2 regions of the Tenggerimyces flavus genome follow, and region 2 is predicted to be linked to the other one. Evidence: riboswitches for the same ligand, from Rfam matches in the RefSeq annotation. Region 2 holds a riboswitch; the other holds the start of a gene.
What was found. Region 2 has a riboswitch for ZMP and ZTP ahead of glyA (serine hydroxymethyltransferase). Riboswitches for the same ligand answer to the same signal wherever they lie in the genome.
Positions count from the first base shown of each region.

Region 1 (14,073 bases), 1.5 Mb from region 2:
GACCAAAGACGACGCGGCGCCGAGCAGGAAGTCCAGATAGCCCTCGTACTCCGCCTCGCTGAACGAGGGAAAGCCCATCGCGAACAGCGTGCCCTCGTCGCGCGCCGTCCCCGCGATCACCGGCACCCTGTTGAACCGACCGGACCGAAACGCCGCGCTCGGGTGCAGAGGAAGCGTCGCCGTCCCCACGGTCGGGCTCCAGTAGACGCCCATCCCCTCCGGCCCCGCGTACGCCAACAGGTCCGCGACACCGACGCCCCGCAGGCACGAGACCGAAGCGCAGCCGAGCGACTCGCGCAGCCCGACCCCCAGCTGCTCGGCGACGGCGCGTTCCTTGAACGTCTCCGCCGGAGCCCCCGCGCCAGCCAGGTAGCTCCCGACCGGGTTCACCCGCGTACAAGACCCGCTCTGGTAGATCGCCTTACTGTACAGCCCAGCCGCCGCCGGCGAGGCGAGCTGCGCGCACACGCTGTCGCCGCCCGCGGACAGCCCGAAGATCGTCACGTTCCGCGGATCGCCGCCGAACGCCCGCGCGTTCCGCTGCACCCACCGCAGCGCGGCCTGCTGGTCCTGTAGACCGAACGTGCCGCCGCCCTCCAGACCCGGATGCGCGAAGAAGCCCAACGGCCCGAGCCGGTAGTTCATCGTCACGGCGACCACCCCGCCCTGCGCGGCGAGGCGCTGCTCGTCGGCGTCGGCGCCGGAGCCCGTCCGCATCCCGCCGCCGTGGATCCACACCATGACCGGCAGCCGCCCGGGCGAACGCCTCGGCACGGTCACGTTCAGGGACAGGCAGTCCTCCGACGAGGACGCCGGTGAGCCGACCACCGGGTCGGCCGGCTGCGCGCACCGGTCGCCGGGCTGCGACGCGTCCCGTACGCCAGCCCAAGGCGCCACCGCCTGCGGCGCACGCCAGCGCAGCGGGCCGACCGGCGACGCGGCGTACGGGATCCCGTTGAACACCTCCGCCGTCGACGAAGCCACACCTCGCACGAGCCCGGCGTCGGTCCGGACGACCGGTCGCTCCCCCGCCTCGGCCGGCGTGGCCATCCCCACCACGGCCACCGCCGTCGCCAAGCCGACCAGGCTGGCTACCAGCTTGCACATCTGTGTCCCCATTCGTTCGACGATGGAAACGAGCCTGGCAGCGCGACGGGCGGCGGACATCCCCTCCCAGGGCTGAGCCGGCATCCACCGATCGGCTGATCTTGACGCATCCTTGACGCCGTCCCACCACCTGTTGACGACACGTTGGCGCAGGTCAGTGCGACTGTGGAGGGGTGAACATCGGCTCGTTCGTCCAGGCCCACCGGTCTGCCGTCGTCGGAGTCGCGGCGGTGGTGCCGTTCGGTGCATGTGCGGCGATGATCCCGTTCCGGGAGTCGGTCGCCAACACGAACGTCGCGCTGGGGCTGGTGCTGCTCGTCGTGGTCGCCGCGGCGACGGGGTTGCGGGCGGCGGGGCTGGTCGCGGCGGTGTCGAGCGCGATCTGGTTCAACTTCTTCCTGGCGCCGCCGTACGAGACGTTCATCAGGATTTCCGTTCGGGCGTTGACGGATCAGGTCGCCGAACAGATCGTCGAGGTGCTTGGGATCGATGCCTGCCGCCGCGTCGCCGTGGCGCTCGCCGACCAGGTCGGCTCAGCGCTGGCTACGACGGGGACGCCAGGCCGTAGCGCGCGATGACGTCCGGCAGCCAGTCCGGCGTGTCGAACTGGAGTCCGTACCGAGCGACCAACGCCTCGGCCTCCTCCGCCGAGGGCTGGACGCCGCTGGCGGCGATCGACACGACCTCGTGGAAGAAGTTCTCGAACCCCGCCGGGCTGATGATCTCGATCATCCGCGCGGGCACGTCACCGGCGTTCCACATCGCGTGCAGCTCGCCGCGCGGCTTGGTGATGTAGCCGCCCGGGCCGAGGACGACCTCGCGGGAGCCTGACCGGAACCCGATCTCGCCCTCGGTCACGATCGAGTACTCGTCCTCGAGCGTGTGTAGATGCGGCGGCACCAGGGCACCCACCGGGAACGGATGCTCCACCACGGCGATCGCACCGCCGGTGTCCTTCCCCCACAGCTTGAACGCGACACCGATCGCGCCCAAGGATCCCTCCAACCCCTCACCTGGCTGGACGATCGTCAACGGTGGCGCGTCTTCTTCGCTCATGCTTCCAGAATGTCAGCTCACCGGCCACGCTTCGAGCAAATACGCCATCGGCGTGCACTCGACGATCTGCCGCAGCTCGAAGCCGCCCGCGGTCACCAACTCGCGCCATTCCTGCTCGGTCCGGTCGATGCCGCCCGCGACCGCGAGCATCTCGACGTCGTCGAACTTCGAGTAGTGCGGCCCGTTCCCCGGCGGCACGACCGCGTCGACGATCAGCAGCGGCGTATCCGGCCGAGTCGCCCGGCGGATGACCCGCAACAGCGCGAGCGCCTGGTCGTCGCGGAAGTTGTGCACGCAGCTCTTGATCACGTACGCGTCCGCGGTCGCCGGCACCGACGCGAAGAAGTCGCCCTCCAGCAGCTCGATCCGCGCCTCGAGTCCGCGGTCCGCCACCACCGGCTCGGCCTGGGCCAGCACGCTAGGCCGCTCGAACAGGATGCCGCGCGCGGACGGGCTGCGCTCCAGGATCGAGGCGAGCAGGTAGCCCACGCCGCCGCCGAGGTCCATCACGGTGCCGAACCGGCCGAAGTCGTACGCCGCGGCGATGGCCGGCGCGGCGGACGCGTAGAACTCCACGGTCGTGTCGAGGAAGACCTTCTCCACCGCGGGGTTCTGCGCGAGATAGGCGTAGATATCCATCCCGTACAGGTCGTCGAAAGCCGGCTCGCCGGTCAGTGCGCTGTGCATCAGCCGCCCGTACGGCGCCCACATCGGCTCGGCATTGAAGAGCCGCACGGCGCCCCGCATCGAGCCGGGAACGTCCGACCGGAGGCAGTCCGCGAGCGGTGTCAGCGCGAACCGGCCGCCGTCGTCCTCGGCGAAGACGCCCACGCTCGCGGCCGCGCGGAGCAGCCGGTAGAGCGAACGGGGATGGGCTTTGACCTGCTTGGCAAGGTCGTCCGCCGTCCGAGGTCCGTCGGCGAGCGCGTCGGCGACACCCAGCTCGGCCAGCACGCCGAGCGTCGGCGACACCCACTTGGCTGTCAGGAACTGCATCATCTGCGCCTGCGGTGGCAGGGCGGTGGTGTCGGTCATGAGAAATACGGTAAGGCGACCTGACCATCTCGTCAAGGTCAGGTACCCTGACCATCATGACTGAGCCCACGGGACGACGATTCGGCCTGCTGCGCGTCGCGTTCGACCAGGCACTGGCGGCGATCCTCGAGCAGGTCGGCCCGCGCCATCCCGACCTCCGGCAGGCGCACGTGCAGATCTTCCGGTACGGCGGGATCGACGGATCGAACGCCGGTGAGCTCGCCGCCCATGCGGGCATGACGAAACAGTCGATGCACGAGCTCGTCACGCATCTGGAGCGCGCCGGCTACCTGCAGCGGCGTCCCGATCCGAGCGACACGCGCGTACGGACCGTTCGCCTCACCGCCAAGGGCAGACGGCTCGAGCAGGAGCTGCACGAGGCGATCGCGACCGTACTCGAGGACTGGGAACGACGGATCGGAAAGCGCCGGTTCGACCAGCTCTGGACGACGTTGCAGGAGCTCACCGGCGAGCACGGCGAGCTGCCCGGACCCGCGGAGATCAGAGCCGCTTCTCGAACCAGTGGTGGGCGTACGGCTCCTCGTTGAACGCCGGCACCTCGCGATAGCCCGCCGCGCGGTAGAGGCCGATCGCCTCCGTCAACGCCCGGTTGGTCTCCAGCCGCACGACCTTCACGTGGTTCATCGCGGCGCACTTCTCCAGCTCGGCCAACAGGCGACGGCCGAGACCGAGCCCGCGCGCCGACGGATCGACCCACATCCGCTTGAGCTCCGCGGGCTCGTTGCCGTGGAGCTTCAACCCACCGCAGCCGATCGGCTTCCCGTGCAACGAGGCGACGAGCAGCAGCCCGTCCGGCGGCGAGAGCGAGCCGTCGTCCGCCGGCAGGCTGCGCGCCGGGTCGAAGCCGGCGGAGAACCGTTCGGACAGCTCCGCGAAGTACCGCCGCACGCAGTGCCGCGCGTCCGGATGGCGTGGATCGACGATGGACACCTCGACGGTCGAGGCGACGAGCAGCCGTTCGACCTCGCCCATCGCGGCGACGAGCTTGGCCCGCTGGCCGGCGTTGAGCGGCTCCAGGATGCTCGCCGCCAGCGTGTCCGACGCCTCGTCGAGCACCGCGACCTCGCGCCGCCCCTGCGCGGTGAGCGACGCCGTACGGACCCGCCCGTCCGAGCCGCTCTGCGCCACCGACACGAGACCGTCCCGCTCGAGCGAGCGCAGCAGCCGGCTGAGGTAGCCGGAGTCGAGCTCGAGCCGGGCACGGAGCTGCCGAACGTCGGCGCCGGACGGCCCGATCTCCCACAGCACGCGCGACTGACCGAGCGGCCGTTCGCGCGCGAGGTAGGTGTCGTTGAGCGCGCCGATCCGCTGCGTCACGGTCCGGTTGAACCGCCGGACCGAGTCGATCATGCTCACATCCATTCTCTGACTATAGTCAGAGAACTCAGTCGTCGACAGGCCGTCCGTACGTCACCGCGTCGAGGACGACCGGCGGCAGCAGCGTCCGGTACGGAGCGTCCGGGGTGACGCCGAGCGCGTCGTTGATCGTCGCGAACGCCAGCCGGATGCCGACGAACACCGTGACCGTGAAGATCTGCTCGTCCGTCCAGCCCGCCTCGCGCATCGCCTCGACGTCCTCGGCCGCGGTCTTGTTGGGATCGCGGACCACCGCCCGCGTCCAGTTCGCCAACGCTCGTTCGCGATCCGACAGACCGGCGTCGTCCCCCCGCAGCACTCCGGCGACCGTGTCGGCGTCGGCGACACCGGAGATCTTGTGCCCCCAGGCGACCGAGCAGGCCGAGTCGCCGAGCGTCGACGCGCACGCCAGCACCATGATCCCGCGCTCGCGGAACGACAGGTCCTGGCCCTCGATCACCTTACCCAGAAGGGCGAACAGGCCCTCGATCGTCGCCGGCTGGTACGCCCAGAGCCGCGACACGTTCATGACGAAACCGGGACTGTCCAGGTCGCCGTCGAACAGCGCCTTCGCCTCCGGCGTGGGTGTGGGCTCGTGCAGGAACACGTCTCATGCCGCCTTTCGGGCGAGATAGCCGACGACCTCGATCTTGGCCCGCAGCGGCAGGCCGTCGCGCACCTGGACGTGCGCCTGGGCGGTCGCGGCCTCGAGGAACGCGGCCTCGCCGACGTTCTGGATCGCCTCGTACGCGGGTCCCGTCGACGCCAGGGCTCGCGCGAACGTGTCGGGATCGGCGAACTCCCAGGCGGCCGGCACCGTGAACCGTTCGATCTCGACGAACCCGTGGGACGCCAGCAGCTGCTCCCCCGCGCCGGGTCGGCCGAGCTGCATGGCCGCCTGGTTCGCGAGCTTCGCCTCCTGCGCCAGCCGGAGCGGCTCGAGCGCCCAGGCGCCGGGCGACACCTTGATGTGGCCCCACACGGTGAGCCCGACGCGGCCGCCGGGGACGAGCACACGGAGCACCTCGTCTAGCGCGGCGGGCGTCGTGCCCCAGATGCCTCGGAAGCTCGTCACGACGTCGAAGCTCGCGTCGTCCCAGGGCAGCGCGTGCATGTCGCCGACGCGGAGATCGGCGTCCGGCGTACGGTCACGGGCGACCGCGATGAGGCGATCGGAGGCGTCGATGCCGGCGCACGACGCGCCGCGCACCGCGGCGAGCTCGACCGCGAGCCCCGCACCGCAGGCGATGTCGAGGAGGCGGTCGCCGTGGTCGACGCCGAGGCGGTGGTGCATGCCGAGGTACTCGCGGCAGTTGGCGGGCTCGGCCAGCGTCGCGAAGTCGACGGCCTTGCGGCCCCAGCCTTCGTCGACGACCAGCCAGTCTTGTTGTACGGCTTGCTGTGGATCGAGCATGACGGTTGTCCTTCGCCTGGTTGTCGATGGAGCTGGACACGTACGACCAGCTCACCCAGGTCCCCCACGGACCACGACCGGCCCCGCCCGTTCCCCTCGATGGTCTCTCAAACAGGCGGTCCTCCGCCCACGGTTTTCCAGAGTCGCCGCCCCGTTTCGCCCCGACCCCGGCCCACCTGCCCGTGATCATGAACGTGATCATGAAGACAAACCCGGCGTATACGACCAGTTCGGCGTCATGATCACGTGCCCGTGCCAGGTCCGCTAGAAGAACCGCCCCACGGCGGGCGAGAGGTAGCGGTCGAAGTCCTCGGGGAAGGCGTGGCCGAGGCCGGGGATGCGGACGACCTCGACCCCTTCGAGGCGCGCCAACGCGGCCTCGAGGTCCGGGCCGACGTCGTCGTCCTCCTCGCCGAGCAGGACCGTCCCGTTCAACGCCGTGGTGCCGGCGGGGAGATTCTCGACGCGTACGGCCGGTCCCATCGCGATCACGCCGACGGCACGCGGTTCACCCTCGATCGCGCACAGCACGGCCTGCCGGCCGCCGGCGGAGAAGCCCGCCAGGATCAGCGGCAACTCACGGTCGGCGTCGGACAGCGTCGTCAACGCCGCCTTGACGTCGCGGGTGCCGATCGCCGAGTCCGGCCACGATCGGTACGTCGGGGTGTTGCGCTGGCTGGACGGTACGGCGACGACGACCAGGCCGAGCTCAGCCGCGGGCGCCCAGGACTTCGTCGCGTCGGTGGCGTCCTGGCCGGCTCCGTGCAGCGCCAAGAGCACGCCGCGCGGCGTACCGGACGGCCGCGTCACGATCGGGTCGAGCTCGACGTCCGGATCGCTCTCCGAGCGGACCTGCGCCTCCGCGACGAGCTCGGTGAACCCGTCCAGCTCCGCCAGCGGCGCGAGATCGTCGTCCTCCAAGAGGATTCGCGGGTGCCACCAGGCGCCACTCGTCAACGCGGCTTGTAGTTCTTGCAGCGCTTCGGTCGGTCGCCCAGCCGCGGCGAGCACACAGGCCGCCATGTGCGCCAGGTCCGAACGCCAGGGCGCCAGGCCGGATTCGGCGTTCCGCAACAGCTCGACGGCCTCGTCGAACTGCCCCTTGTCGTACAGCTCGAAGACCTCGTTCTCCAAGGTCCGATACCGGTCCCAACCGCTCAATCCAGGCCCGCTCACGCACCGGATCCTAGGCGATGTCAGCCTCGTTCGCTGACTACTTTTGCATCCATAGGGAATGATTGGTGGGTGAGCATCTTTGTCGACACGCCGTTCGCGACGGAAATCGAGGCCGACGACCATCGCGGCCTGTTGACCGTCGCGCAGGGTTGGAAGGTGCCGTACTACCGCACCGTTCCGCTGACCGGGAACAAGTACGTGGTGCACGCGATCATCGGCATCCACGGAAATCTCCGGCGCCCGGACCAGACGTTCACCGGCCTGTTCGACGCCGCTCGCGCTGCTCACGCCACCAGGAAGGTGGCGATCGTCACCCCGTTCTTCCAGACCCACAACGACGAACCGGCCGAGGACGAGGCGCGGTGGACGTCGGCGGCGTGGAAGGAGGGCGGCGAGGCCGAGGGACCGTACGGACTCAGCAGCTTCGCCGTCATGGACGGCATCTTCAGATCCCTTGCGGACAAGGAGAAATTCCCTCGTCTGCGCAGCATCGCACTGGTCGGTCACTCGGCCGGCGGCCAGTTCACCCAGCGGTACGCGGCAGCGGGTGAGGCGCCGACAGAGCTGTCGGGCGTTCGAATACGTTACGTGGTGGCGAATCCGTCGTCGTACCTGTATCTGAGCAATCTGCGCCCAGATCTCGGTGACCCGACCGCCACCGCATTCGACGTTCCCGACAGTTCGTGCGCGGAGTACGACAACTACAAGTACGGGCTGCGCAATCTCGACACGCACTATCTGCGGAAGGTCGGCGCGCGGGAGATGCGAGCGCGCTACCTGTCCCGCAAGGTCACCTATCTGCTGGGCTCCGCCGACGTCGAACGCGACTCCGAGCTCGACACCGAGCCGGCCGCAGAGCTGCAGGGCGCGCACCGCTTCGACCGTGGCCTGCGCTACACCAACTACCTGCGTACGTACTTTCCGTCCGCGCCGCACCAACGGTTGATCGTGCCGGGCGTGGCGCACGAGAACGCCGCGATGTTCGGTTCTCGGCAGGCCCGGTCAGTGCTCTTTGCCTGAGGCCGCTTCCGGTCGGCGGGTGAGGTCGACCACGGTCGGCGGCTCTCCATAGGGCGAGAACTGGATGACCGTGGTTCCCGGCGTCAGCTTCTGGTCGGTCCGGAACCGGTGCTCGAGCTGATCGTCGGCGTCGTTGTCACCGGCGTCCGCCCTCAGCAGGAGCTGGGCCAGCTCGTCCGCGTCCTCGTCCTGGATCCCGTCGCCGACGCCGTCCCAGAGCAGCGCCTCGTGGCCGAACCGGTGCAGGACCTCCTGGATCACGTACAGGCGGACGAAATCCGGGCCGGACAGATCCGAGCCTCGCGCGACGCCGTAGTCGGCGGCGTCCAGGCGGCCGGCGCGGTAGCCCGTCCAGACCTCGGCGGCGGTCTCGAACGGTGCGCCCTCGCCGGTCGGGAGGTCGCGTACGTCGAACGCCCGGCTCCCCGACTCCAGCTCCGGATCGCCGCGCTGCCACCGCTCGCCGTTCCACCACTCGGCGACGACGTGGTCACCGTGGAAGTCGGGGTCGAAGTAGCCGGCGAACCCGACCCTGGTCCGCGCCGGAGTCCCCTGCTCGCGGAGAGCGGCGACAGCGAGCAGCGAGTGGTCCCGACAGCACCCCGCCACCCGGTCGCCCGGCGGTCGCCGCTGGAGCAGCGGTCCGGGGTGTCGCGCCTGGTCGAGGTCGAGGATGGTCTCGACCCACCTCGAGTGGATCTCGTCGCGGCGCTCCTCCTTCATCATCGCCGCCTCGGCCCGGTAGTGCAGGACGAGGTTGGTGGTGGCCCTGCTGATCTCCTCGATCCCGTCCAGCTCCCGCAGCAGCGGCCCATGCCGTCCGGGATCGGAGAAGGCCGAGTGCCGCGCGTACCGCTCCGGAGTGCTCATCCCGCGATGGTGTCATTTTGGAAGCGTCATTTCACCCGGATGGCCGCAGGAGCGAGGCTCTCGATCATCCTCTCGCCCATGCTCATGCAGAGTGCGCGGAACTGTGCCTTGGGGACGTCGACCCGACCACCTAGGTAGAGCCTGATCAGCCCGTGCATGAACGCGGCGAGCAGGAGCGAGATCTCCCAGACCTCGCCGTCGTCGAGCACGCCTTGCGCGATGCCGTCCGCCACGGTGTCCGCGAGCGGGTTGAACCGCTCGGACTGCCCGCCGCGGAAGTCGTGCGGGTACCGTCGAGCGGCCTGGCGCTGCGCGGTGAACATGAAGTCGTAGAGCCGCGGCTGGTCGAGCGCGAAGTCCACGTGGATCTCGAGCAGCTCGCGGAGCCGTCCGTCGGCTGGCGCGCCGGCGCTCTTCTCGGTGAACCGCTGGTCGAGCTCGACGAACGCGTTGTCGGCCACCTGCTCGAGCATCGCGTCGCGGTCGTCGAAGTAGCGGTAGATCGCCATCGGGGTGATGCCCACGGCGGTGGCGACGCGGCGCATGCTGACCTCGTCGGGGCCACGTTGGACGATCAGAGACCGCACCGTTGCGACGATGCGGTCTCTGGTGGTGGTTGCTGCCATGTCCGGCAGTCAACCCGATCGGGGTCTACGCCGTATACCTGTCTACACCCGTAGATGTCCCTGGGCCGTCCCTGGGCTAGCTGTGGGTGACGGTTACGTTGAAGAGCTTGGCCTCGCCGTAGTTGCTGGCGCTGCACGGACTGGAGTTCGTGCAGTTGGCCTGGGTGTACGCGCCGGCCTTGAAGTACGCGCCGGTGAAGCTCTTCGAGATCGTCGTCTGCAGCGTGTTGTTGTAGTACGCCTTGATCTGGCCGCCGCTCACGACGAACTTGACCTGGAATCGCGTGCCCACCTGGAGACTGCTCGTCACGAGCTTGTGGTGTGTGGTGTCGCCGTTCGTCACGTACAGGCTGGTGCCCTCGACCCGGAACACCGACACGTCGTCCTCGCCGTCGTGGATCTGGCCGACCACGAGGTGCGGCTTGTCGTTCGGCAGATGCAGAACGGTCTGGTCGACCACCAACGTGTGCGTGCCCGACGTCGACGACCAGGCGGCGTTGCTGGAACCGTTCATCTCGCGCAGTTCCGAACGTGGGTAGCCCGAACCGCTCGTCGTCACGCCGTTCACCGCCGCCCGGAACACCACCGACTGGCAGTCCGCGGCCGGGACGAACCAGGGGCTCACCTTGTACGTGTCAAGCGCGGGTTGCTTCACCTCGTCCGGGCTTTCCTCGTCGCCGATCGGCAGCTGGATCTTCCAGTTGGTCAGGTTGAGGATGTCCGACGGGTACTGACATGCGGGCGGGGTGGTCCCGCCCTCGGCGAAGACGTCGACCTCGGTGATCGAGGTCCACGCGTTCACGGTGTTGCCGTGGCCGACGACGCGTACGTACCGCGCCTGTCGCGGCGTGAACGAGGTCGTCTCCTGCTGCGTCGTCGTTCCGCTGCTGTTGCCGTTGAAAGCATTGGTCCAGGCGGTGCCGTTGGCGGAGGTCTCGATGTCGAAGCTGGTCGTGCGGGTGTTGCCCTGATGCCACCCGATGGCCAGACTTCCCACGGTGGTTGACGATCCGAGGTCGAAACGGATCCACACGCCGTCGCCCTCGTCGGACCAGCGCGTGCTGAGGTTGTTGTCGCGGGTGTTCGCCGGAACGTTGCCGTCGTCGCCGCTCGCGGTCACGGCGGTCACCGGCACTTCGTCCGCGGCTGCCGCGGTGGTGCTGAGGCCGAGGATCGCAACCGATCCGGCGAGGGTGAGGACAAGGGGTACGCGTAGCGACCGATGCATCGAACGACACCTCTCGTGAAGGGTGCTTCGACTGGGTTGGTGCAACGATGCACCGCCATCGGGCGGCGCGTCAAGGTCCGCTGCTGAACTACTCCGGTGTAACGATCAATCTGGCGGAGCGCTGGTGGATGCCCTGACGACGAGCTCCGGCCGCATGGTGAGCGAGCGCCCGTGCGCGGACGGATCGCCGCTCATCGCCGCCCTCAACTGCGCGAACGCCGCCTCGGACAGGTCGGACAGCGGTTGCCGCACGGTAGTGAGCGGCGGCGTGGCGAGGTCGGCGAGGACGATGTCGTCGAAACCGGTGACCGACAGCTGCCCTGGGATGTCTCGGCCGAGTGACCGCGCGCCGGCGAAGACGCCGAACGCGCAGAGGTCGTTGACGGCCACGATCGCGGTCGGCGGGTGCTCGCGTTGGAGCAGCTCGATCGCGGCCTGCTTGCCGAGCTCGGCGATGTCGCGGTCGCCGTACGTTCCCTCCGGCGCCTCCCAGGTGGGAGCCTGCGCGGGATCGAGGCCGGCGCGCTCGAGCGCGAGGCAGAAGCCGCGGTAGCGGGCGCGGCGGTTCATGCTGTCGAGCGTGCCGGAGACGAACGCGATCCTGGTGTGGCCGAGCCCGAGCAGGTGCGTGGTCGCGAGCTCGGCACCGACGACGTTGTCCACGCTGATGTTCGCCAGGCCAGGTGGGTCGGACGCCTGTGGGGTGCGGTCGAACGTGACGATCGCGAGGCCCTTGTCCAGCAGCGGAACGACGTGCTCGACGTCGGGCAGCGACGAGCAGAGCACGACGCCGCGGATGCCGTCGGCCCACATTTGTTCGACGTACTCGCGTTCGCGGCCAGGGTCGCGCTGGCTGTTGCAGAGCAGCAGGTGGAAGCCGTCGGCGAGCGCGTTGCGTTCGAGGTGCCTGGCGAACGTGCCCCAGAACGGGTTGGCGACGGATGGAACGACGAGCCCGATCGTGGTCGGGTGCCCGGTACGCAGCTGCCGCGCGACCTTGCTCGGCCGGTAGCCGAGCTTGCTGATCGCGTTCTCGATCCGGCGGCGCGTCTTGGGGTTCATCCGCTCGGGCCGGCCGTTGAGGAAGTTCGAGACCGTGCTCGGCGACACGTTCGCGGCCTCCGCCACGTCGTGAATCGTCACCCGCCCCACCATCGGCCCAGCCTATTGCGCGGGTGCCGCGTAAAGTGGCAGTTGGCCGCGACTGGCGAGGGTGGACCACCACCGGGGAGCGGCCTGTTCCGATGTGAGCGTCGACCGCCTGGGCGCTTCCGTCAGCGATCTTCGTTGAGGGAGGCCAGGACATGGAGCTTCGCCACGGGACCAATCCGCACCAGACCGCTTCCGCTCGGCCGGTGACGCCCGGCAGGTGGCCGATGCGGGTACTGAACGGGCAACCGTCGTTGATCAATCTGCTCGACGCGCTGAACGGGTGGCAGCTCGTGCGCCAGGCGAGCTCGGCCGTGGGGAAGGTGGCGGCCGCCTCGTTCAAGCACGTCTCCCCCGCCGGCGCCGCTGTCGCTGACACGGTCGCGGAGGCCTATCGGCTGGCCCGGGACGCCGACCGGAAGTCCTCCTACGGCGACTTCGTCGCGGTCTCCCACCCGGTCTCCGTCGACCTCGCCGAGCTGCTGGCCAGCGTCGTCTCCGATGGCATCGTCGCACCTGGCTACGAGCCGGGCACGGTGGAACGGCTCAGCCGGAAGAAGAAGGGGCGGTACCTGGTCGTCGAGGCCGATCCGACGTTCACGCCGCCGGCCCGCGAGGAACGTGAGGTCTTCGGACTCCGGCTCGTCGAGGACCGCGACGACGTCCCCCTCACGCCCGCCCTGCTCCCGCCTTCCGGCGCGTTGCCATCGCAGGCGGTCGAGGATCTGCTGCTGGGGTTGGCGGTTCTGCGCTTCACCCAGTCCAACTCGGTCGCATACGTGCGCAACGGGATGACGCTGGGCATCGGCGCCGGCCAGCAGTCGCGGATCGACTGCACCGCGCTCGCCGGCGCCAAGGTCGACACCTGGTGGCTGCGCCGCCACCCGGACGACCTACTCGACCAGGTCGCCTGCGTCTCCGACGGCGCCTTCCCGTTCCGCGACAACGTCGACGAGGCCGCCCGCCACGGCGTGCGGTACATCGCCGAGCCCGGCGGCTCGATCCGCTCACCCGAGGTCGAGCAGGCCTGCCGCGAGCACGGCATCACCTACGTACGCACCGCCCTCAGGCTGTTCCACCACTAGCGCGGCGCGGCGGTCGACTCCCGGACGACCAGCTCCGGGCGGATCAGGAGGGAGCGGCCGGGGCGGGGCGTCGAGGACTCGATCAGGGAGTGGAGCTCGCCGAAGGCCGCGGCGGCCATGTCGGGCAGCGACTGGCGCACGGTGGTCAGCGGCGGGGCGGCGAGGTCGGCCAGCACGATGTCGTCGAAGCCGATCACCGAAACCTCAACCCCCACGGCGAATCCGGCGTCCCGCGCTCCCGCGTACACACCCAGGGCCGTCATGTCGTTGATCGCGAAGATCGCCGTCGGCGGCTCGGGCGCGGACATCAGCTCCAGCCCCGCCCGGCGCCCCAGGTCGGCGGCGTCGAGGTCGCCGTACTGCGACCCCGACGCCCCGGCCCACACCGTCACCTCGGCGTCCGTCAGGCCCGCCGCGGCCACCGCGGTCTGGAAGCCGTGGAACCGCTCCGCCCGGTTCACGCTCGCCAACGACCCCGAGACGAACGCGATCCGCCGATGTCCGAGCGCGGTCAGATGCTGCGTCGCGAGCTGCGCCCCCACCACGTTGTCGACCGAGATGTTCACCAGCGGCGGCGGATCCCCGGCCTGCGTCGTCCGGTCGAACGCCACCAACGCCAACCCCCGCGACAGCAATGGCAGGACGTGGTCCAGCGACGGCAGCGACGAGCACAGCACGACGCCGCGGATGCCGTCGTCGAACAGTTCCTCGATGTACTGCCGCTCCCGGTCCGGGTCGCGCTCGCTGTTGCACAGCAGCACGTGATACCCCTGCGCCAGCGCCGCGCCCTCGAGATGCCAGGCGAATGTTCCCCAGAACGGGTTCGCGACCGACGGCACCACCAGCCCGACCGTACGGATCCGCCCCGTCCGCAGCTGCTGGGCCGCCCGGTTCGGCCGGTAACCCAGCCGCGAGATCGCGGCCTCCACC
Region 1 is NZ_JAFBCM010000001.1:3,276,692-3,290,764, reverse strand. Features, by position in the region: gene JOD67_RS15435 (carboxylesterase/lipase family protein) at 1-1,119, opposite strand, end outside; gene JOD67_RS15430 (DUF4118 domain-containing protein) at 1,281-1,685, shown strand; gene JOD67_RS15425 (cupin domain-containing protein) at 1,651-2,163, opposite strand; gene JOD67_RS15420 (methyltransferase) at 2,176-3,198, opposite strand; gene JOD67_RS15415 (MarR family winged helix-turn-helix transcriptional regulator) at 3,255-3,746, shown strand; gene JOD67_RS15410 (MarR family winged helix-turn-helix transcriptional regulator) at 3,700-4,569, opposite strand; gene JOD67_RS15405 (carboxymuconolactone decarboxylase family protein) at 4,604-5,182, opposite strand; gene JOD67_RS15400 (methyltransferase domain-containing protein) at 5,186-5,989, opposite strand; gene JOD67_RS15395 (alpha/beta hydrolase) at 6,254-7,165, opposite strand; gene JOD67_RS15390 (hypothetical protein) at 7,235-8,185, shown strand; gene JOD67_RS15385 (transglutaminase-like domain-containing protein) at 8,168-9,055, opposite strand; gene JOD67_RS15380 (TetR/AcrR family transcriptional regulator) at 9,082-9,681, opposite strand; gene JOD67_RS15375 (polysaccharide lyase family 7 protein) at 9,758-10,909, opposite strand; gene JOD67_RS15370 (LacI family DNA-binding transcriptional regulator) at 11,015-12,052, opposite strand; ZMP/ZTP riboswitch at 12,100-12,183, shown strand; gene JOD67_RS15365 (5-aminoimidazole-4-carboxamide ribonucleotide transformylase) at 12,190-13,143, shown strand; gene JOD67_RS15360 (LacI family DNA-binding transcriptional regulator) at 13,140-14,073, opposite strand, start outside.
Region 1: linked by a shared signal. The riboswitch ahead of JOD67_RS15365 (5-aminoimidazole-4-carboxamide ribonucleotide transformylase) and the one ahead of glyA (serine hydroxymethyltransferase) in region 2 are both predicted to bind ZMP and ZTP.

Region 2 (14,073 bases):
CAGGCGGTCGGCTTCGGCATGCACGGGGCGCCGTGGACCTCGGGCGAGCCGGACGCGCACCTCACCCGGGCGGCTGGCTACTACCTGTGGCACCAGGTCGAGGCCGGGCACTGCTGCCCGATCACGATGACGTACGCCGCGGTGCCGGCGCTGCGGGCCTCCGACGAGCTGTCGGCGCTGTGGACGCCGCTGCTGACGGCGCGATCCTACGATCCCGGGCTGCGTGCCCCCGCCACGAAGGGCGGCGCGCTCGCCGGCATGGGGATGACGGAGAAGCAGGGCGGGTCGGACGTCCGCGCGAACACGACCCGAGCCGAAGCCACGGGCGACGGGACGTACGTGCTGACCGGGCACAAATGGTTCTGCTCGGCACCGATGTGCGACGTGTTCCTCGTGCTCGCCCAGGCCGCCGGCGGGCTGAGCTGCTTCGTGGTGCCGCGCGTGCTGCCGGACGGCTCGCGCAACCCGTTCGCCCTGCAACGGTTGAAGGACAAGCTCGGCAACCGGTCGAACGCCTCGTCTGAGGTCGAGTTCGACGGAACGGTCGGGTGGCTGCTCGGCGATGAGGGGCGTGGCGTGCCGACCATCATCGAGATGGTCGCGGCGACCCGGCTGGACTGCGTCCTCGGCTCGGCCGCGCAGATGCGGAAGGCGGTCGCGGAGGCGACCTGGCACGCGGCGCACCGGTCGGCGTTCGGCGCTGTGCTGGCTGACCAGCCGGCGATGACGAACGTGCTCGCCGACCTCGCCGTCGAGCAGGAAGCCGCCACCTGGTTGGCACTTCGCCTCGCGCACGCCGTCGACGCCGGCGAGCAGGCGTTCCTGCGGCTGGCGTTGCCGCTGGGCAAGTACCTCGTCTGCAAGCGCACGCCGTGGCTCGTCGCCGAAGCGTTGGAGTGCCTCGGCGGCAACGGGTATGTCGAGGACTCGGGGCTGCCGATGCTGTTCCGCGAGTCGCCGCTGAACTCGCTCTGGGAGGGGTCGGGCTCGGTGCAGGCGCTCGACGTGCTGCGGGCGTTGCAGCGCGAGCCGGAGGCGCTCGAGGCGTATCTGAGCGAGATCGGCGCGGCGCGCGGGGCGGACGCGCGGCTGGACGCGGCGACCGACGAGGTGCTGCGGTCGCTCGCCGACCTGGAGTCGCTGGAGTTCCGCGCGCGGCGGATGGCCGAACGGTTGGCGCTCGTTCTGCAGGGCTCGCTGCTGGTCCGGCACGCGCCCGCGGCCGTGGCGGACGCGTTCTGCGCCTCCCGTCTGGGGCGAGACGCCGGCGGAACTTTCGGCACTCTTCCGGTAGGCGTCGACGCGAAGGCCATCGTCGAGCGCGCGACCCCGCGACGCTAAGCTCGGGCGGGTCGCGACTGGCGCTGGGATGGAACCGACCATCGGGGAGCGACACCGTCCGTACGAAGCACGGGCACCGCGCGCCTGGGTGCCTGGGTCAATACGAAGATGTCCTGACCCAGGAGGAATCGCATGACACTCGACCTGATGGCCAAGCTGGCCGACTCCGACCCGAAGATCGCCGAGCTCGTCGAGGCCGAGGGCCGCCGGCAGTTCGAGAAGATCCGGCTGATCCCGAGCGAGAACTACGTCTCTCGAGCGGTGCTCGAGGCGACCGGGACCGTGCTGACGAACAAGTACTCCGAGGGGTACGCGGGCCGCCGTTACTACGAGGGCCAGCAGCTCATTGACCAGGTGGAGACGCTCGCGATCGACCGGGTCAAGTCGCTGTTCGGCGTCGAGCACGTGAACGTCCAGCCGTACTCCGGCTCCCCCGCCAACCTCGCCATCTACCTGGCGTTCCTGCAGCCCGGCGACACCGTCATGGGCATGGCGCTGCCGATGGGCGGCCACCTCACCCACGGCTGGAGCGTCTCGGCGACCGGCAAGTGGTTCCGTTCGGTGCAGTACGAGGTCGTCCGCGAGACGGGCCGCGTCGACATGGACGCCGTCCGCGAGCTCGCGCTGAAGGAACGGCCCAAGCTGATCTTCTGCGGTGGCACGGCGATCCCCCGGACCATCGACTTCGAGGCGTTCGCCTCGATCGCGGCCGAGGTCGACGCGCTGCTCGCCGCGGACATCGCGCACATCGCCGGCCTGGTTGCCGGCGGCGCGCACCCGTCGCCGGTGGGACACGCGCCGGTGATCTCGACGACCACGCACAAGACGCTGCGCGGTCCGCGCGGCGCGATGCTGATGTCGGACGCCGACCACGCGAAGGCGCTCGACCGCGCGGTCTTCCCCGGTCTGCAGGGTGGGCCGCACAACCACACCACCGCGGCGATCGCGGTGGCCGCTGCCGAGGCGGCGACCGAGGAGTTCAAGACGTACGCGCACCAGATCGTCGCGAACGCCAAGGCGCTCGCGGACGCGCTGAACGCGCGGGGGTTCTCGCTGGTCTCGGGCGGCACGGACAACCACCTGATCCTCGTCGACCTGACGTCGAAGGACATCGCCGGCAAACCCGCGGCGAAGGCGCTCGACCGCGCGGGGATCGAGCTGAACTACAACACGGTCCCCTACGACACGCGCAAGCCGTTCGACCCGTCGGGCATCCGGATCGGGACGCCGGCCGTGACGACGCGCGGGATGGCGCCGGAGCACATGCCGCAGATCGCCGCGTGGATGGACGACGCGGTCGAGGCGGCGAAGAAGGACGACGGCGACGCGCTGGACCGGATCGGTGCCGAGGTGCGCGAGTTCACCAAGGCGTTCCCGATCCCGGGCTGGTCTGCCTGAGGGTTCTTAGCTCACGTCCACGCGGCGACCGGTCTCGAACGACTCGATCGCCGCGTGGGCGAGCTGGAGCGCCCTGCGGCCGGCCCGGGCGTGGATCGGCGGTGGCTCGCCCTTGCGGAACGCGGTGAGCAGCGCCTCGACGTGGCGGTCGAACGTCGCGTGGAAGTTTCGGGCCTCGTCGTGGAAGTAGCCGGCCTCCCAGACCTGGCGGGTCTCCTCACCGGCTCGCGAGAGCGTGAACCTGCGGACGGTGTCGTCGACGGTGAGGCGGCCTTGGGTGCCGTTGACCTCGACGTGCTGGGTACCGGGATAGGCGTACGACGAGTCGTAACTTCCGAGCAGCGTGCCGACAGCTCCGTTCGCGAACTTGAGCGCGAGCGCGATGGTGCTGAATGCGCCGTACGTCTTGTCGGTCATCTGCGCGGCGACCGACGCGATCGGGCCGCCGAGGTGCTCGAGCAGGTCGAAGCCGTGGCACTGGGTCTCGATCAGGTTCGCGTGCGGTGACCTGCCGCGGTTGGCCTCGCCGCCGAACCGCCAGGTGAGGAACACCAGGTCGCCGAGCTGGCCTTCGTCGATGGCCTTCTTGGCGCGCAGGAACGGCTCGGCGTAGCGGTGGTTGAAGTTGATCGCGAAGAACGTGCCTTGCTGGTCGGCCGCTTCGAGGAGGCGGTCGGCTTCTTCGAGGTCGAAGACGAGCGGCTTCTCGACGAGCAGGTTGGCACCGGCTTCGATCAGCTTCAACGTTGGCTCGAAGTGGTCCTCGTTCGGGAGGCAGACCGTCACCAGGTCCGGTTGTGCCTCGGCGAGCAGTCGGTCGAGGTCGGGGTAGGGCGTCGTGCCATACGCGGCCGCACGTGCCGCGGTTTTCTCGGGCGTTCGTCCGAGAATTCCGACCAGCTCGGTGTCCGCGCGGCCGGCGAAGATCCGCGCGTGCTGCGCACCCCAGCCGCCCGCACCGACGATCGCGACGCGAGTCATGCGCCGGGCTCCTGGACGATCACAACTTTTCCGGTAGTTCCGGAGAGGAACAGCTCGAACGCCTTCGGCAGCTCCTCGACCGGCAGCTCGTGCGTGATCACGCGGCCGACGAGGTCGCGATTCTCCTGCAGGTGTTGAAGATTGTCGGGCATCTCGTCGTACCGGAAGTACTCGCTGCCGAGCACCGCACGTTCCGGCGCGATGAGGTCGCGCGACACGTTCAGCTCGAGTCCTTCGCCGTGGCCGACGCAGATCAGCGAGCCGCGCTTGCTCAGTGCTGACATGGCGAGCTGGCGGGCCGCGCCCTTGCCGGAGGAGTCGAACGCCATGTCCGGCTGGAAGTTTCGGACCGTTTCCGCATCATTCGCATCGACCGCTCCCACGCCGAAAGTTTCGGCGAACTCGCGCCGCCACTCGCTGAGGTCGCTGACGAGGATCGGGAAGTCGGCGCCGTACTTGATCCGGGTCATCACCAACAGGCCGAGCCCGATCGGGCCGGCGCCGGCGATGTAGACGCTCTCAATGTCCTCGCGGACCTGCGCCGCGCGGCGCAGCGCGTGGCCGCTGGTGCCCATGACGTCGAGCAGCATCGTGGCCTGCGCGAACGTGGTCGCGTCGTCGATCGGGAAGAAGTTGCTCTCGTGCGAGATCGCGTACGGCCCGTACCCGCCGTCGACGTTCTGCCCGAAGTCGCCGCGCTTGGCGAGGCACTGGTTGGTCGCGCCGAGCTTGCAGCTGCGGCACGTTCCGCAGAAGTCCATCAGGTAGACCGCGCCGCGCGTACCCGGTGCGGTCGTGGTGTCCGCGCCGGCCGCGATGACGACACCGGCGGCCTCGTGGCCCGGAACTATCGGACTGCCGTTCCGGTACTCGCCCCGATCGGTCCCGCAGATCGCGTTGGCGCCGATCGCGAGCAGCAGTTCGTCGGGGCCTGGGTCGCGGTACTCGTGGGGCTCGAACTCGATGACTCCGTTGCCGCGAAAGCGCGGGACGGTTCCGGATCGGGGCACGGCGACTCTCCTGGCGAAGGCCGGAAACATGTTGCCTCCACGCTGCCAGCGGGCGGAGGTTCCGTCAAGGATCGTTCGAATCTCGGCTGCTATCGTGTTTCCGGAAACATTCCGGAGGTGGCCATGGGCGAGAAGCGCGCGACCGTACGCGACGTCGCCGCGCGCGCCGGCGTCTCCCCCGGCACCGTGTCGAAGGCACTGAACGGGACCGGCCAGATCGCGCGCGAGACGCGGGCCCGGATCCTCGCGGCGGCCGAGGAGATCGACTTCCGCCCGAACGCGTTGGCGCGCAGCGTGTTCGAGCGGCGCAGCTACACGGTCGGGCTGATCACCACCGATAGTTTCGAACGGTTCAGCGTTCCGGTCATGCTCGGCGCGGAGGACGCGCTCGGGGCGGGGCGGATCTCGGTGTTCCTGTGCGACAGCAGGGACGACCCGATCCGCGAGCAGCACTACGTCGACGTCCTGCTCGGGCGCCGGGTGGACGGGTTCATCGTGACGGGGCGGACGTCGAACGAGCGTGCGCCATTGGAAGTTTCGGCCGACGTACCGGTCGTGTACGCGCTGACGCCGTCCGCTCGTGCCGGCGACTGCTCGATCCTGGTCGACGACGTGGCGGCCGGGCGGCTCGCCGGCGAGCACCTGATCCGGCTCGGTCGGCGGCGGGTCGCGCACCTCACGGGATCGGAGTGGTTCGACGCCTCGCGCCGGCGTGCCGCCGGGTTGGCCTCCGCGCTGGCTGACGGCGGCTTGTCGCTGGCGGTGCCGCCTCTGTTCGGTGACTGGACCGAGGCCTGGGGGCGGCAGGCGACGCACATGCTGCTGCGTTCGGCGCCGGACGTCGACGCGATCTACTGCGGCAACGACATCCTCGCCCGCGGCGTGGCCGACAGCCTGCGCGAGCTCGGCCGGCGCGTACCCGAGGACGTCGCGCTGATCGGGACGGACAACTGGGAGTTCATCGCCCACGGCGCCCGCCCACCCCTGACGTCGGTCGACCTCGGCCTCCCCGCCGTCGGCCGGCTCGCCGCGCAGCGCCTGCTGGACGCGATAGCCGGCAACCCCCACGCCGGCCGCGAACACGTACCCTGCCACCTCGTCGTCCGCGCCTCCACCGACGACGCAGCCCCACCCACGTAGCTCAAGCGGCGACCCCGCCATCCACAACTCAGTCCGACTTTGCCCACCGAACCGGGGTGCGGAGGGCCGTTCCCACGTGGGAGAACCCCGGTTGGGTGGGTGAAGTGGTGGCTAGGGGTGGACGGGGAGCCAGACGCGCATGGGTCCGACCTCGCGGTTGGCCCACAGGAAGTACGGGACAGCTCGCACCGGCCGGCCAGCGTCCCGGGCGATCGCGACCGGCACGCCACTGGAGTTGTTGGACAGATCTCGGTCTCTATGCCGAGATCTGTCCAACAAGTCGGCTAGGGCGGGGTCGCGCCACTCGTCCAACAGGTCCGGGTCGATCACGAGGTCGTCCACCAGCAGGCCGTCCTCCTGGTCGACCTGCTCCACCGCGTACACGAGCGGGCCGCGTTCGATCGCCACGCAGCCGCGGGCCGAGTCCACGCGCGGGTGGCCGGCGGTGAACCGCGGCGCCATCGGGAGGTCGAGCACGAGCCGCTCCCCCGGCCGCCAGGTTCGGCGCACCGACGCGTACGTTCCGGGTTCGACCGCCTTGCCATCGAGCGTGGCACCGGCCGCCCAGGCCGGGATCCGCAGCTCCAAGGTCCACGGCGTCGACGGAGAATCCTCAACGGTCACAGCGACCTGGCCCGACCACGGATAGTCGGTCTCGACCACCAACGACACCTCACCGGCACGCACCGACGACGACGCGTACTGGTGCAGCTGCACACCCTCCTCCGTCGACGACGCCAGATACCCATGCAGGCTTGCCAAAGTCCGCATCAGGTTCGTCGGACAGCACGAGCACCCGAACCACTGCTGCCGCCCCGCCGCCGCCATCCGCGTGTCGGTCGCGACGGCACCGCCACGCAGCTGCAGGGCGTTCGCGTAGAAGTACGCCGCCCCGTCGAGCGACACCCCGGGCAGCACCGCGTTGTAGAACTGCCGCTCGAACAGGTCCGCATACCGCGGGTTCCCGGTCGCGAGCAGCAGCCGCCAGTTCCACTGCATGCCGGCGATCGCGGCGCAGGTCTCGGCGTACGCGCGGTCGGACGGCAGCTCGTACGGGTCGCCGAACGACTCGCCCTCCCAGCGACTCCCGAGCCCGCCGGTGACGTACGTCTTCTGCTCGACCATCCCCTCCCACTGCCGCTCGAGCGCCGCGAGCAGCGCCGCGTCGCCGGTCTCCACAGCGACGTCGGTCGCGCCAGCGGCGAGGTAGATCGCGCGCACGGCGTGGCCCTCGGGCACCAGCGTGGAGCGCACCGGGATCCGGTCGCTGTGGTACGCGTCGCCGAACGCGTGCGTCGGCTCCAGCAGGTCGTGGCCGCGGACGTCGACGAAGTAGCGCGCGAGCTCGAGGTAGCGGGACTCGCGCGTCGTCCGGTACAGCTCGACCAGCGCCATCTCCGCGACCGGGTGGCCGCACGTCCCGGCGCGCTTGTCCGGGCCTGGGCCGAACGTCCGGTCGAGGTGGTCGGCCGCGGCGATCGCCACGGCCAGCAGCGCCGAGCGGCCGGTCGCGCGGAACTGCGCGACGGCCGACTGGATCAGCGCGCCGTTGTTGAAGATCTCGTGGTCCCAGGCGAGCCGTTCGTACCGGCTGGCCCGCTGTCCGCTCTGCACGTACGTGTTGAGGTAGCCGTCGTCGGCCTGCGCGGCCGCGATGCGGCGGGAGTACGCGTCCAGCCAGGCGAGCTGCTCCGAATCGCTCGTCCGGCCGGCGTTCCACGCGACCGCCTCGAGCCACTTGTACGCCTCGCCGTCCTCGAAGCACGGCCCGTGGTACTTGGGACTCGATGTCCCAAGTGCCACATTGTCGAAGTTCAGCCAGGCCCGCTCGCGCTCCAGGTGCGCCGCGCCCCGAGGGATCGACGTCGCCCCGTTCGCGTCCTGCAGGTTGCCAAGGAACCCGCCGTGGAGCTCGACGGCCGGCAGCGGAAGGGGCGTGAACGAGGTCGGCGCGAGCGGAGCCACCGGCCCCGCGTCTAGAGAGGACATGAGCCGATCTCACACCCGCCGACGAGCCGAGGCAACTTGTTGCCGACCGTTTCTGCGCCATGCTGTCCGACGTGACAAGCAGCAAGGACCTTGAGCGCAACAAGCAGAACGTCCAGGCGTTCTACGACCTGATGTTCAACCAGTGCCGGCCCGCCGAGGCGATGGAGAAGTACGCCGGCGCCACGTACACCCAGCACAACCCCGACGTCGGGGACGGCAAGCAGGCGTTCGTCGCGTACTTCGAACGGATGGCCGTGGACTACCCCGGCAAGCACGTTCGCTTCGTCCGCACGATCGCCGAGGGCGAGTACGTCGTCCTGCACTGCCACCAGACCTGGCCGAACGACCACGACTACGCCGGCATCGACATCTTCCGCGTCGACGCCGACGGCAAGGTCGTCGAGCACTGGGACGTCCTGCAGACCGTTCCGGACACCGCGGCTCACGACAACGGCATGTTCTGACCGAGCCTGACCAGGTCTTACAGCGCGAATCCATTCCCTACCACGGTGATCGGAATTTGAGACGCCATCTCGGATCCTGGACGACTTGGTTGTCACATGGGCACTGACTCGTGGACCCTGGACGCTATGTTCCCGCCCGTGACCCCGATGCTCGTGGGTCGTCGTCATCTCGATTTCGGGCGGATGGCCGCAATGCTGTGTCTCCAGGCGCGCTGACGCGCCTGTCGTATTCCCGACGGAGCGCGTGACCGCGCCGGTCCCCCGTAGTGCCGCGACAGCTTCAGCCTGCCCGCGATGGTGTCCCCCTTTGAGCCAGGAGGAACGAGTTCGATGCCCGACCAAGCGCCGACCCGAGGGGCCACTCCGGCCCGCAAGCCCGGGGCACGGCCCGGCCGCAAGCGCGGTGAGGGCCAATGGGCGCTCGGCTATCGCGAGCCGCTCAACAAGAACGAGCAGGTCAAGAAGGACGACAACCCGCTGCACGTCCGGGCTCGGATCGAGAACATCTACGCCCACCGCGGCTTCGACAGTATCGACCCGGCCGACCTGCGCGGCAGGTTCCGCTGGTGGGGGCTCTACACCCAGCGCAAGCCCGGCGTCACCGGCCAGCACACCTCGATCCTCGACACCGAGGAGCTCGAGGACAAGTACTTCATGCTTCGCGTACGCATCGACGGCGGCCAGCTCAACCTCGAGCAGCTCCGGGCGATCGCCGACATCTCCACGACGTACGCGCGCGACAGCGCCGACGTGACCGACCGGCAGAACATCCAGCTGCACTGGATCCGCATCGAGGACATGCCCGCGATCTGGCAGCGCCTCGAAGAGGTCGGCCTGGAGACCACCGAGGCCTGCGGCGACTGCCCGCGGGTGATCATCTCCAGCCCGGTCGCCGGCATCGCTGAGGACGAGATCATCGACCCGACGCCCGCGATCCGCGAGATCGTGGACAAGTACATCGGCCTGGAGGAGTTCTCCAACCTCCCGCGCAAGTTCAAGACCGCGTTCACCGGCTACCCCGACCACGACGTCGCGCCGGAGTGCAACGACGTCGCGTTCGTCGGCGTGGTCCACCCCGAGCATGGCCCCGGCTTCGACCTGTGGGTCGGCGGCGGCCTGTCGACCAACCCGATGCTCGCCAAGCGGCTCGGCACCTGGATCCCGATCGAGGAGGTCGCGGAGGCCTGGGCCGGCGTGGTCAGCGTGTTCCGCGACTATGGCTACCGCCGGCTGCGGCACCGCGCGCGGATCAAGTTCCTGATGGCCGACTGGGGTCCGGAGAAGTTCCGCGAGGTGCTGGAGAACGAGTACCTCGAGCGCAAGCTCGTCGACGGCCCGGCGCCGCCCGTTCCCGCACGGCCCGGTGACCACGTCGGCGTGTTCAAGCAGAAGGACGGCCGCTACTTCGTCGGCGTCGCGCCGGTCGCGGGACGGGTGTCCGGCGCGCAGCTCGGCAAGTTCGCCGACATCGTCGCCGCGCACGGCTCGGACCGGATCCGTACGACGCCGCTGCAGAAGCTGCTCGTCCTCGACGTCGAGGCCGGCCAGGTCGAGCCGCTGGTCAAGGCGCTCTCCGACATCGGCCTGCACGCCCGGCCGTCGTCGTGGCGGCAGAACACCATGGCCTGCACCGGCATCGAGTTCTGCAAGCTCGCGATCGTCGAGACCAAGTCGCGCGCCGCGTGGCTGATCGACGAGCTGGAGCAACGCGTTCCCGACCTCGACGTCCCGATCACGGTCAACCTGAACGGCTGCCCCAACTCCTGCGCGCGCATCCAGGTCGCGGACATCGGTCTCAAGGGCCAGATGGTGCTGTCCGACCAGGGCGAGCAGGTCGAGGGCTTCCAGGTCCACCTCGGCGGCGGCCTCGGCCTGGACGCCGGCTTCGGCCGCAAGCTGCGGGGCCACAAGGTCACCGCGGACCAGCTTCCCGACTACGTGGAGAACGTCGTACGGCACTACCTCGACCAGCGTGAGCCAGGTGAGCGGTTCGCCCAATGGGTGAGCCGCGCCGAAGAGGGGGCCCTGACATGAGTGAGAGAGCGACGCCGTTCTACTGCCCGTACTGCGCGGACGAGGACCTCCGCCCGTCCGAGGAGGGCCACGGCTCCTGGGAGTGCCGCGGCTGCACGCGGGTGTTCACGCTCAAGTACGTCGGCCTGAAGGCACGCGCATGACGATCACCGCACCCGCTCCGGCCGCGACCGACGCGGATCTCCGCGAGCGCCACGACCTCGCCCGCCGCGCGGGCAAGGAGTTGGAGCACGCGTCCGCGCAGGAGATCATCGCGTGGGCCGCGGACACGTTCGGCGAACGGTTCTGCCTCACGTCCTCCATGCAGGACGCGGTCCTGTCGCACCTGGCGTCGGAGGTCGTGCCCGGCGTTAACGTTGTGTTTCTAGACACCGGCTACCACTTCCCCGAGACGATCGGGACGGCCGATGCTGTGTCTGTGACGCTGCCGATCAACCTGGTCACCGTTCGCCCCCGGCAGACGGTCGCCGAGCAGAACGCGACGCTCGGCCAAGACCTGTACAAGCGCAACCCGGAGCTGTGCTGCCAGCTGCGCAAGGTCGCGCCGCTCGAGCGCGCGCTGACCGGGTACGACGCGTGGGCGACCGGCATCCGCCGCGAGGAGAGCGCGGCCCGCGCGAGCACGCCGGTCGTCGGCTGGGACCACCGCCGCAAGATGGTGAAGGTCGCGCCGCTGGCCCGGTGGACGCAGGACGAGGTCGAGCAGTACATCCAGGCGAACGGCATCCTCACCAACCCGCTGCTGTTCGACGGCTACCCGTCGATCGGCTGCGAGCCCTGCACGCACCGCGTCGAGGACGGCGAGGACGCCCGCAGCGGGCGCTGGTCCGGCTTCGCGAAGATCGAGTGCGGGATCCATACGTGAGCGAACCCACGTACCCGCTGCTGCTGGACATCGCCGGCAGGCGGGTCGTCGTGGTGGGTGGCGGACCGGTGGCGGCTCGCCGGGTCGGCTCGTTGCTCGCGGCCGACGCTCTGGTGACGGTGGTCGCGCCGGCGCTGTGCGAGGAGTTGTCCGCCCAGGTGGACGTGGTGGCCTGGGTGCCGCGGGAGTACGTGACCGGCGACCTGTCGGGCGCGTGGCTCGTCCACACGGCGACCGGTGACCAGGCGGTGGACGCGCTGGTCGCCGCGGACGCCGAGGCGGCGCGGGTGTGGTGCGTACGGGCCGGTGCCGCGGAGGCGTCGTCCGCGTGGACGCCGGCGGTGACCCGGGTGGACGACGTCACGGTCGCGGTGTCGGCCGGAGGCGACCCGCGGCGGGCGCAGGCGATCCGTGCGCGGATCGCGACGTCCCTGGCGACCGGCGACCTACCGACGCGGCGGCAGCGGCGTACGGGCGAGGGCCACGTCGCGCTGATCGGCGGCGGGCCGGGCGACCCCGGGCTGATCACCACCCGTGGACGTCGGCTGCTCGCCGACGCGGACGTGGTGGTCGTGGACCGGCTGGCGCCCCGCGCCCTGCTGGACGAGCTGGACCCGGCCGTCGAGGTGGTCGAGGCCGGCAAGGGACCGCTCGCGCACACGCTGTCGCAGCTGCAGATCAACGAGCTGATCGTCGAACGCGCGCTCGCCGGGCAGCGCGTCGTCCGGCTGAAGGGCGGCGACCCGTTCGTGTTCGGCCGCGGCGCCGAGGAGGCGCTCGCCTGCGCCGAGGCCGGCGTGCCGTGCGAGGTCGTTCCGGGTGTGACGAGTGCCGTGGCCGTTCCGGAAGCCGCGGGAATTCCGGTGACGCACCGAAACGTTTCGCGCAGCTTCACGGTGATCTCCGGACACGTCGCGGCGCACGGCGAGGAGATCGACTGGACCCGCCTCGCCCCGCTGGACGGCACGCTGGTGTTCCTGATGGGCGTCGCGCCGCTGGCCGACGTCGCGGCGGGCCTGGTCCGCGGCGGCCGTTCGCCGGAACTTCCGGTGGCGATCGTGGAACGCGGCACGCTGCCGAGTCAGCGGACGACGTTCGGAACGCTGGCGACGATCGCCGACCTGGCCACCGAACGCGGCGTCCGCTCCCCCGCGGTGATCATCGTCGGCGACGTGGTGGACGTGGCGGCGCAGCTAGGCTTGTGAGGTGCCTGATGGTCTGCTGCTCGTCGCGCACGGCAGCCGGGATCCGCGCGCGGCGGCCGTGGCGCACGAGGTCGCGGCCGCGGTCGAGGAGCAGGTCGACGACCTGATCGCGGAGGCGGCGTTCCTCGAGCTCGCCGAGCCCGATCCCCCCTCGGCGCTCGCCAACCTGCATCGCCGAGGCGTCGGCAGCGTGACGATCCTGCCGTTCCTGCTCAACCACGCGTACCACAGCAAGACCGACCTCCCCGGGGTCGCGACGGCGGCGCGGATGCGCGGCCTGCGGGTACGGCTGGGTTCGGTGCTCGGTCCGCACGACCTGATCCTCGACGCGATCGTGCGCCAGCTCACCGCCACCGGGGTGGCGTACGACGCGGTCGTGCTCGCCGCGGCCGGGTCCACCGATCCGGAGGCCAACGCGACCGTGGCCGCGGTCGCCCGGGCGTTGTCGGACCGGCAGCACGTGCCGGTGACCCCCGCCTACGCGAGCGCCGCCGAGCCCACCGTGAGCGACGCGGTCGGCCGGTCCTACCGGGCCGGCGCGGCGCGGGTGGCGGTCGTCACGTACCTGCTCGCCCCCGGCTACTTCGCCGACGCCATTCGCGACTGGGCGGAGGCCGAGGGCGCCGCCGCCGTGACCGAGCCGCTGGGCGGCTCGCCCGAGATCGTCGACGTTGTCGTCGCGCGTCTATTCGAGGCGACCAGCGCTTCTTCCTAGCGCTCGAGGGCGGGCGCCGAGGCGGTGCACGCCCGCAACGTGGACCTGGCAGGATGCGAGACTCACCGGCCACGGCCGGACAGCTTGGAGAGGAGCATCGGTTGGTCGAGGTGTGGCCTGGTACGCCGTACCCACTGGGCGCGTCCTACGACGGCGCCGGGACGAACTTCGCCCTGTTCAGCGAGGTCGGGGAGGCTGTCGCGCTCTGTCTGTTCGACAGCGACGGCAAGGAGACCCAGGTCGAGCTGGAGGAGCGCGAGGCCGGCGTCTGGCACGGCTACCTCCCCCGCGTCGGCCCCGGTCAGCGGTACGGCTTCCGCGTGCACGGTCCGTACGACCCCTCCCGCGGACACCGCTGCAACCCCTCGAAGCTGCTGCTCGACCCGTACGCCAAGGCGGTCGAAGGCGAGATCGACTGGGACGAGGCGCTGTTCTCGTACCACTTCAACGACCCGGACAAGTTGAACACCCTCGACTCCGGCCCGCACATGATGAAGTCGGTCGTCGTCAACCCGTACTTCGACTGGCAGGACGACCGGCCGCCGCGCCACCCGTACCACGAGACCGTCATCTACGAGGCCCACGTCAAGGGCACGACGATCCAGCACCCCGACATCGCCGACGAGATCAAGGGCACGTACGCCGGCCTCTCCTCCCCCGCGATGATCGAGCACCTGCAGTCCCTCGGCGTGACCGCGGTCGAGCTCATGCCCGTGCACCAGTTCGTGCACGACGACCTGCTCGTGCAGCGTGGCCTGCGCAACTACTGGGGCTACAACACGATCGGCTTCTTCGCGCCGCATAACGCCTACGCGGCGTCGGGCCAGGCCGGCGACCAGGTGCAGGAGTTCAAGGCGATGGTGCGCGCGCTGCACCGCGCCGACATCGAGGTCATCCTCGACGTGGTCTACAACCACACCGCCGAGGGCAA
Region 2 is NZ_JAFBCM010000001.1:4,754,755-4,768,827, reverse strand. Features, by position in the region: gene JOD67_RS22210 (acyl-CoA dehydrogenase family protein) at 1-1,341, shown strand, start outside; ZMP/ZTP riboswitch at 1,345-1,438, shown strand; gene glyA (serine hydroxymethyltransferase) at 1,474-2,739, shown strand; gene JOD67_RS22200 (Gfo/Idh/MocA family protein) at 2,746-3,720, opposite strand; gene JOD67_RS22195 (alcohol dehydrogenase catalytic domain-containing protein) at 3,717-4,730, opposite strand; gene JOD67_RS22190 (LacI family DNA-binding transcriptional regulator) at 4,854-5,870, shown strand; gene JOD67_RS22185 (glycoside hydrolase family 127 protein) at 5,982-7,859, opposite strand; gene JOD67_RS22180 (nuclear transport factor 2 family protein) at 7,931-8,323, shown strand; gene JOD67_RS22175 (nitrite/sulfite reductase) at 8,654-10,357, shown strand; gene JOD67_RS22170 (hypothetical protein) at 10,354-10,500, shown strand; gene JOD67_RS22165 (phosphoadenylyl-sulfate reductase) at 10,497-11,222, shown strand; gene cobA (uroporphyrinogen-III C-methyltransferase) at 11,219-12,427, shown strand; gene JOD67_RS22155 (sirohydrochlorin chelatase) at 12,429-13,142, shown strand; gene glgX (glycogen debranching protein GlgX) at 13,196-14,073, shown strand, end outside.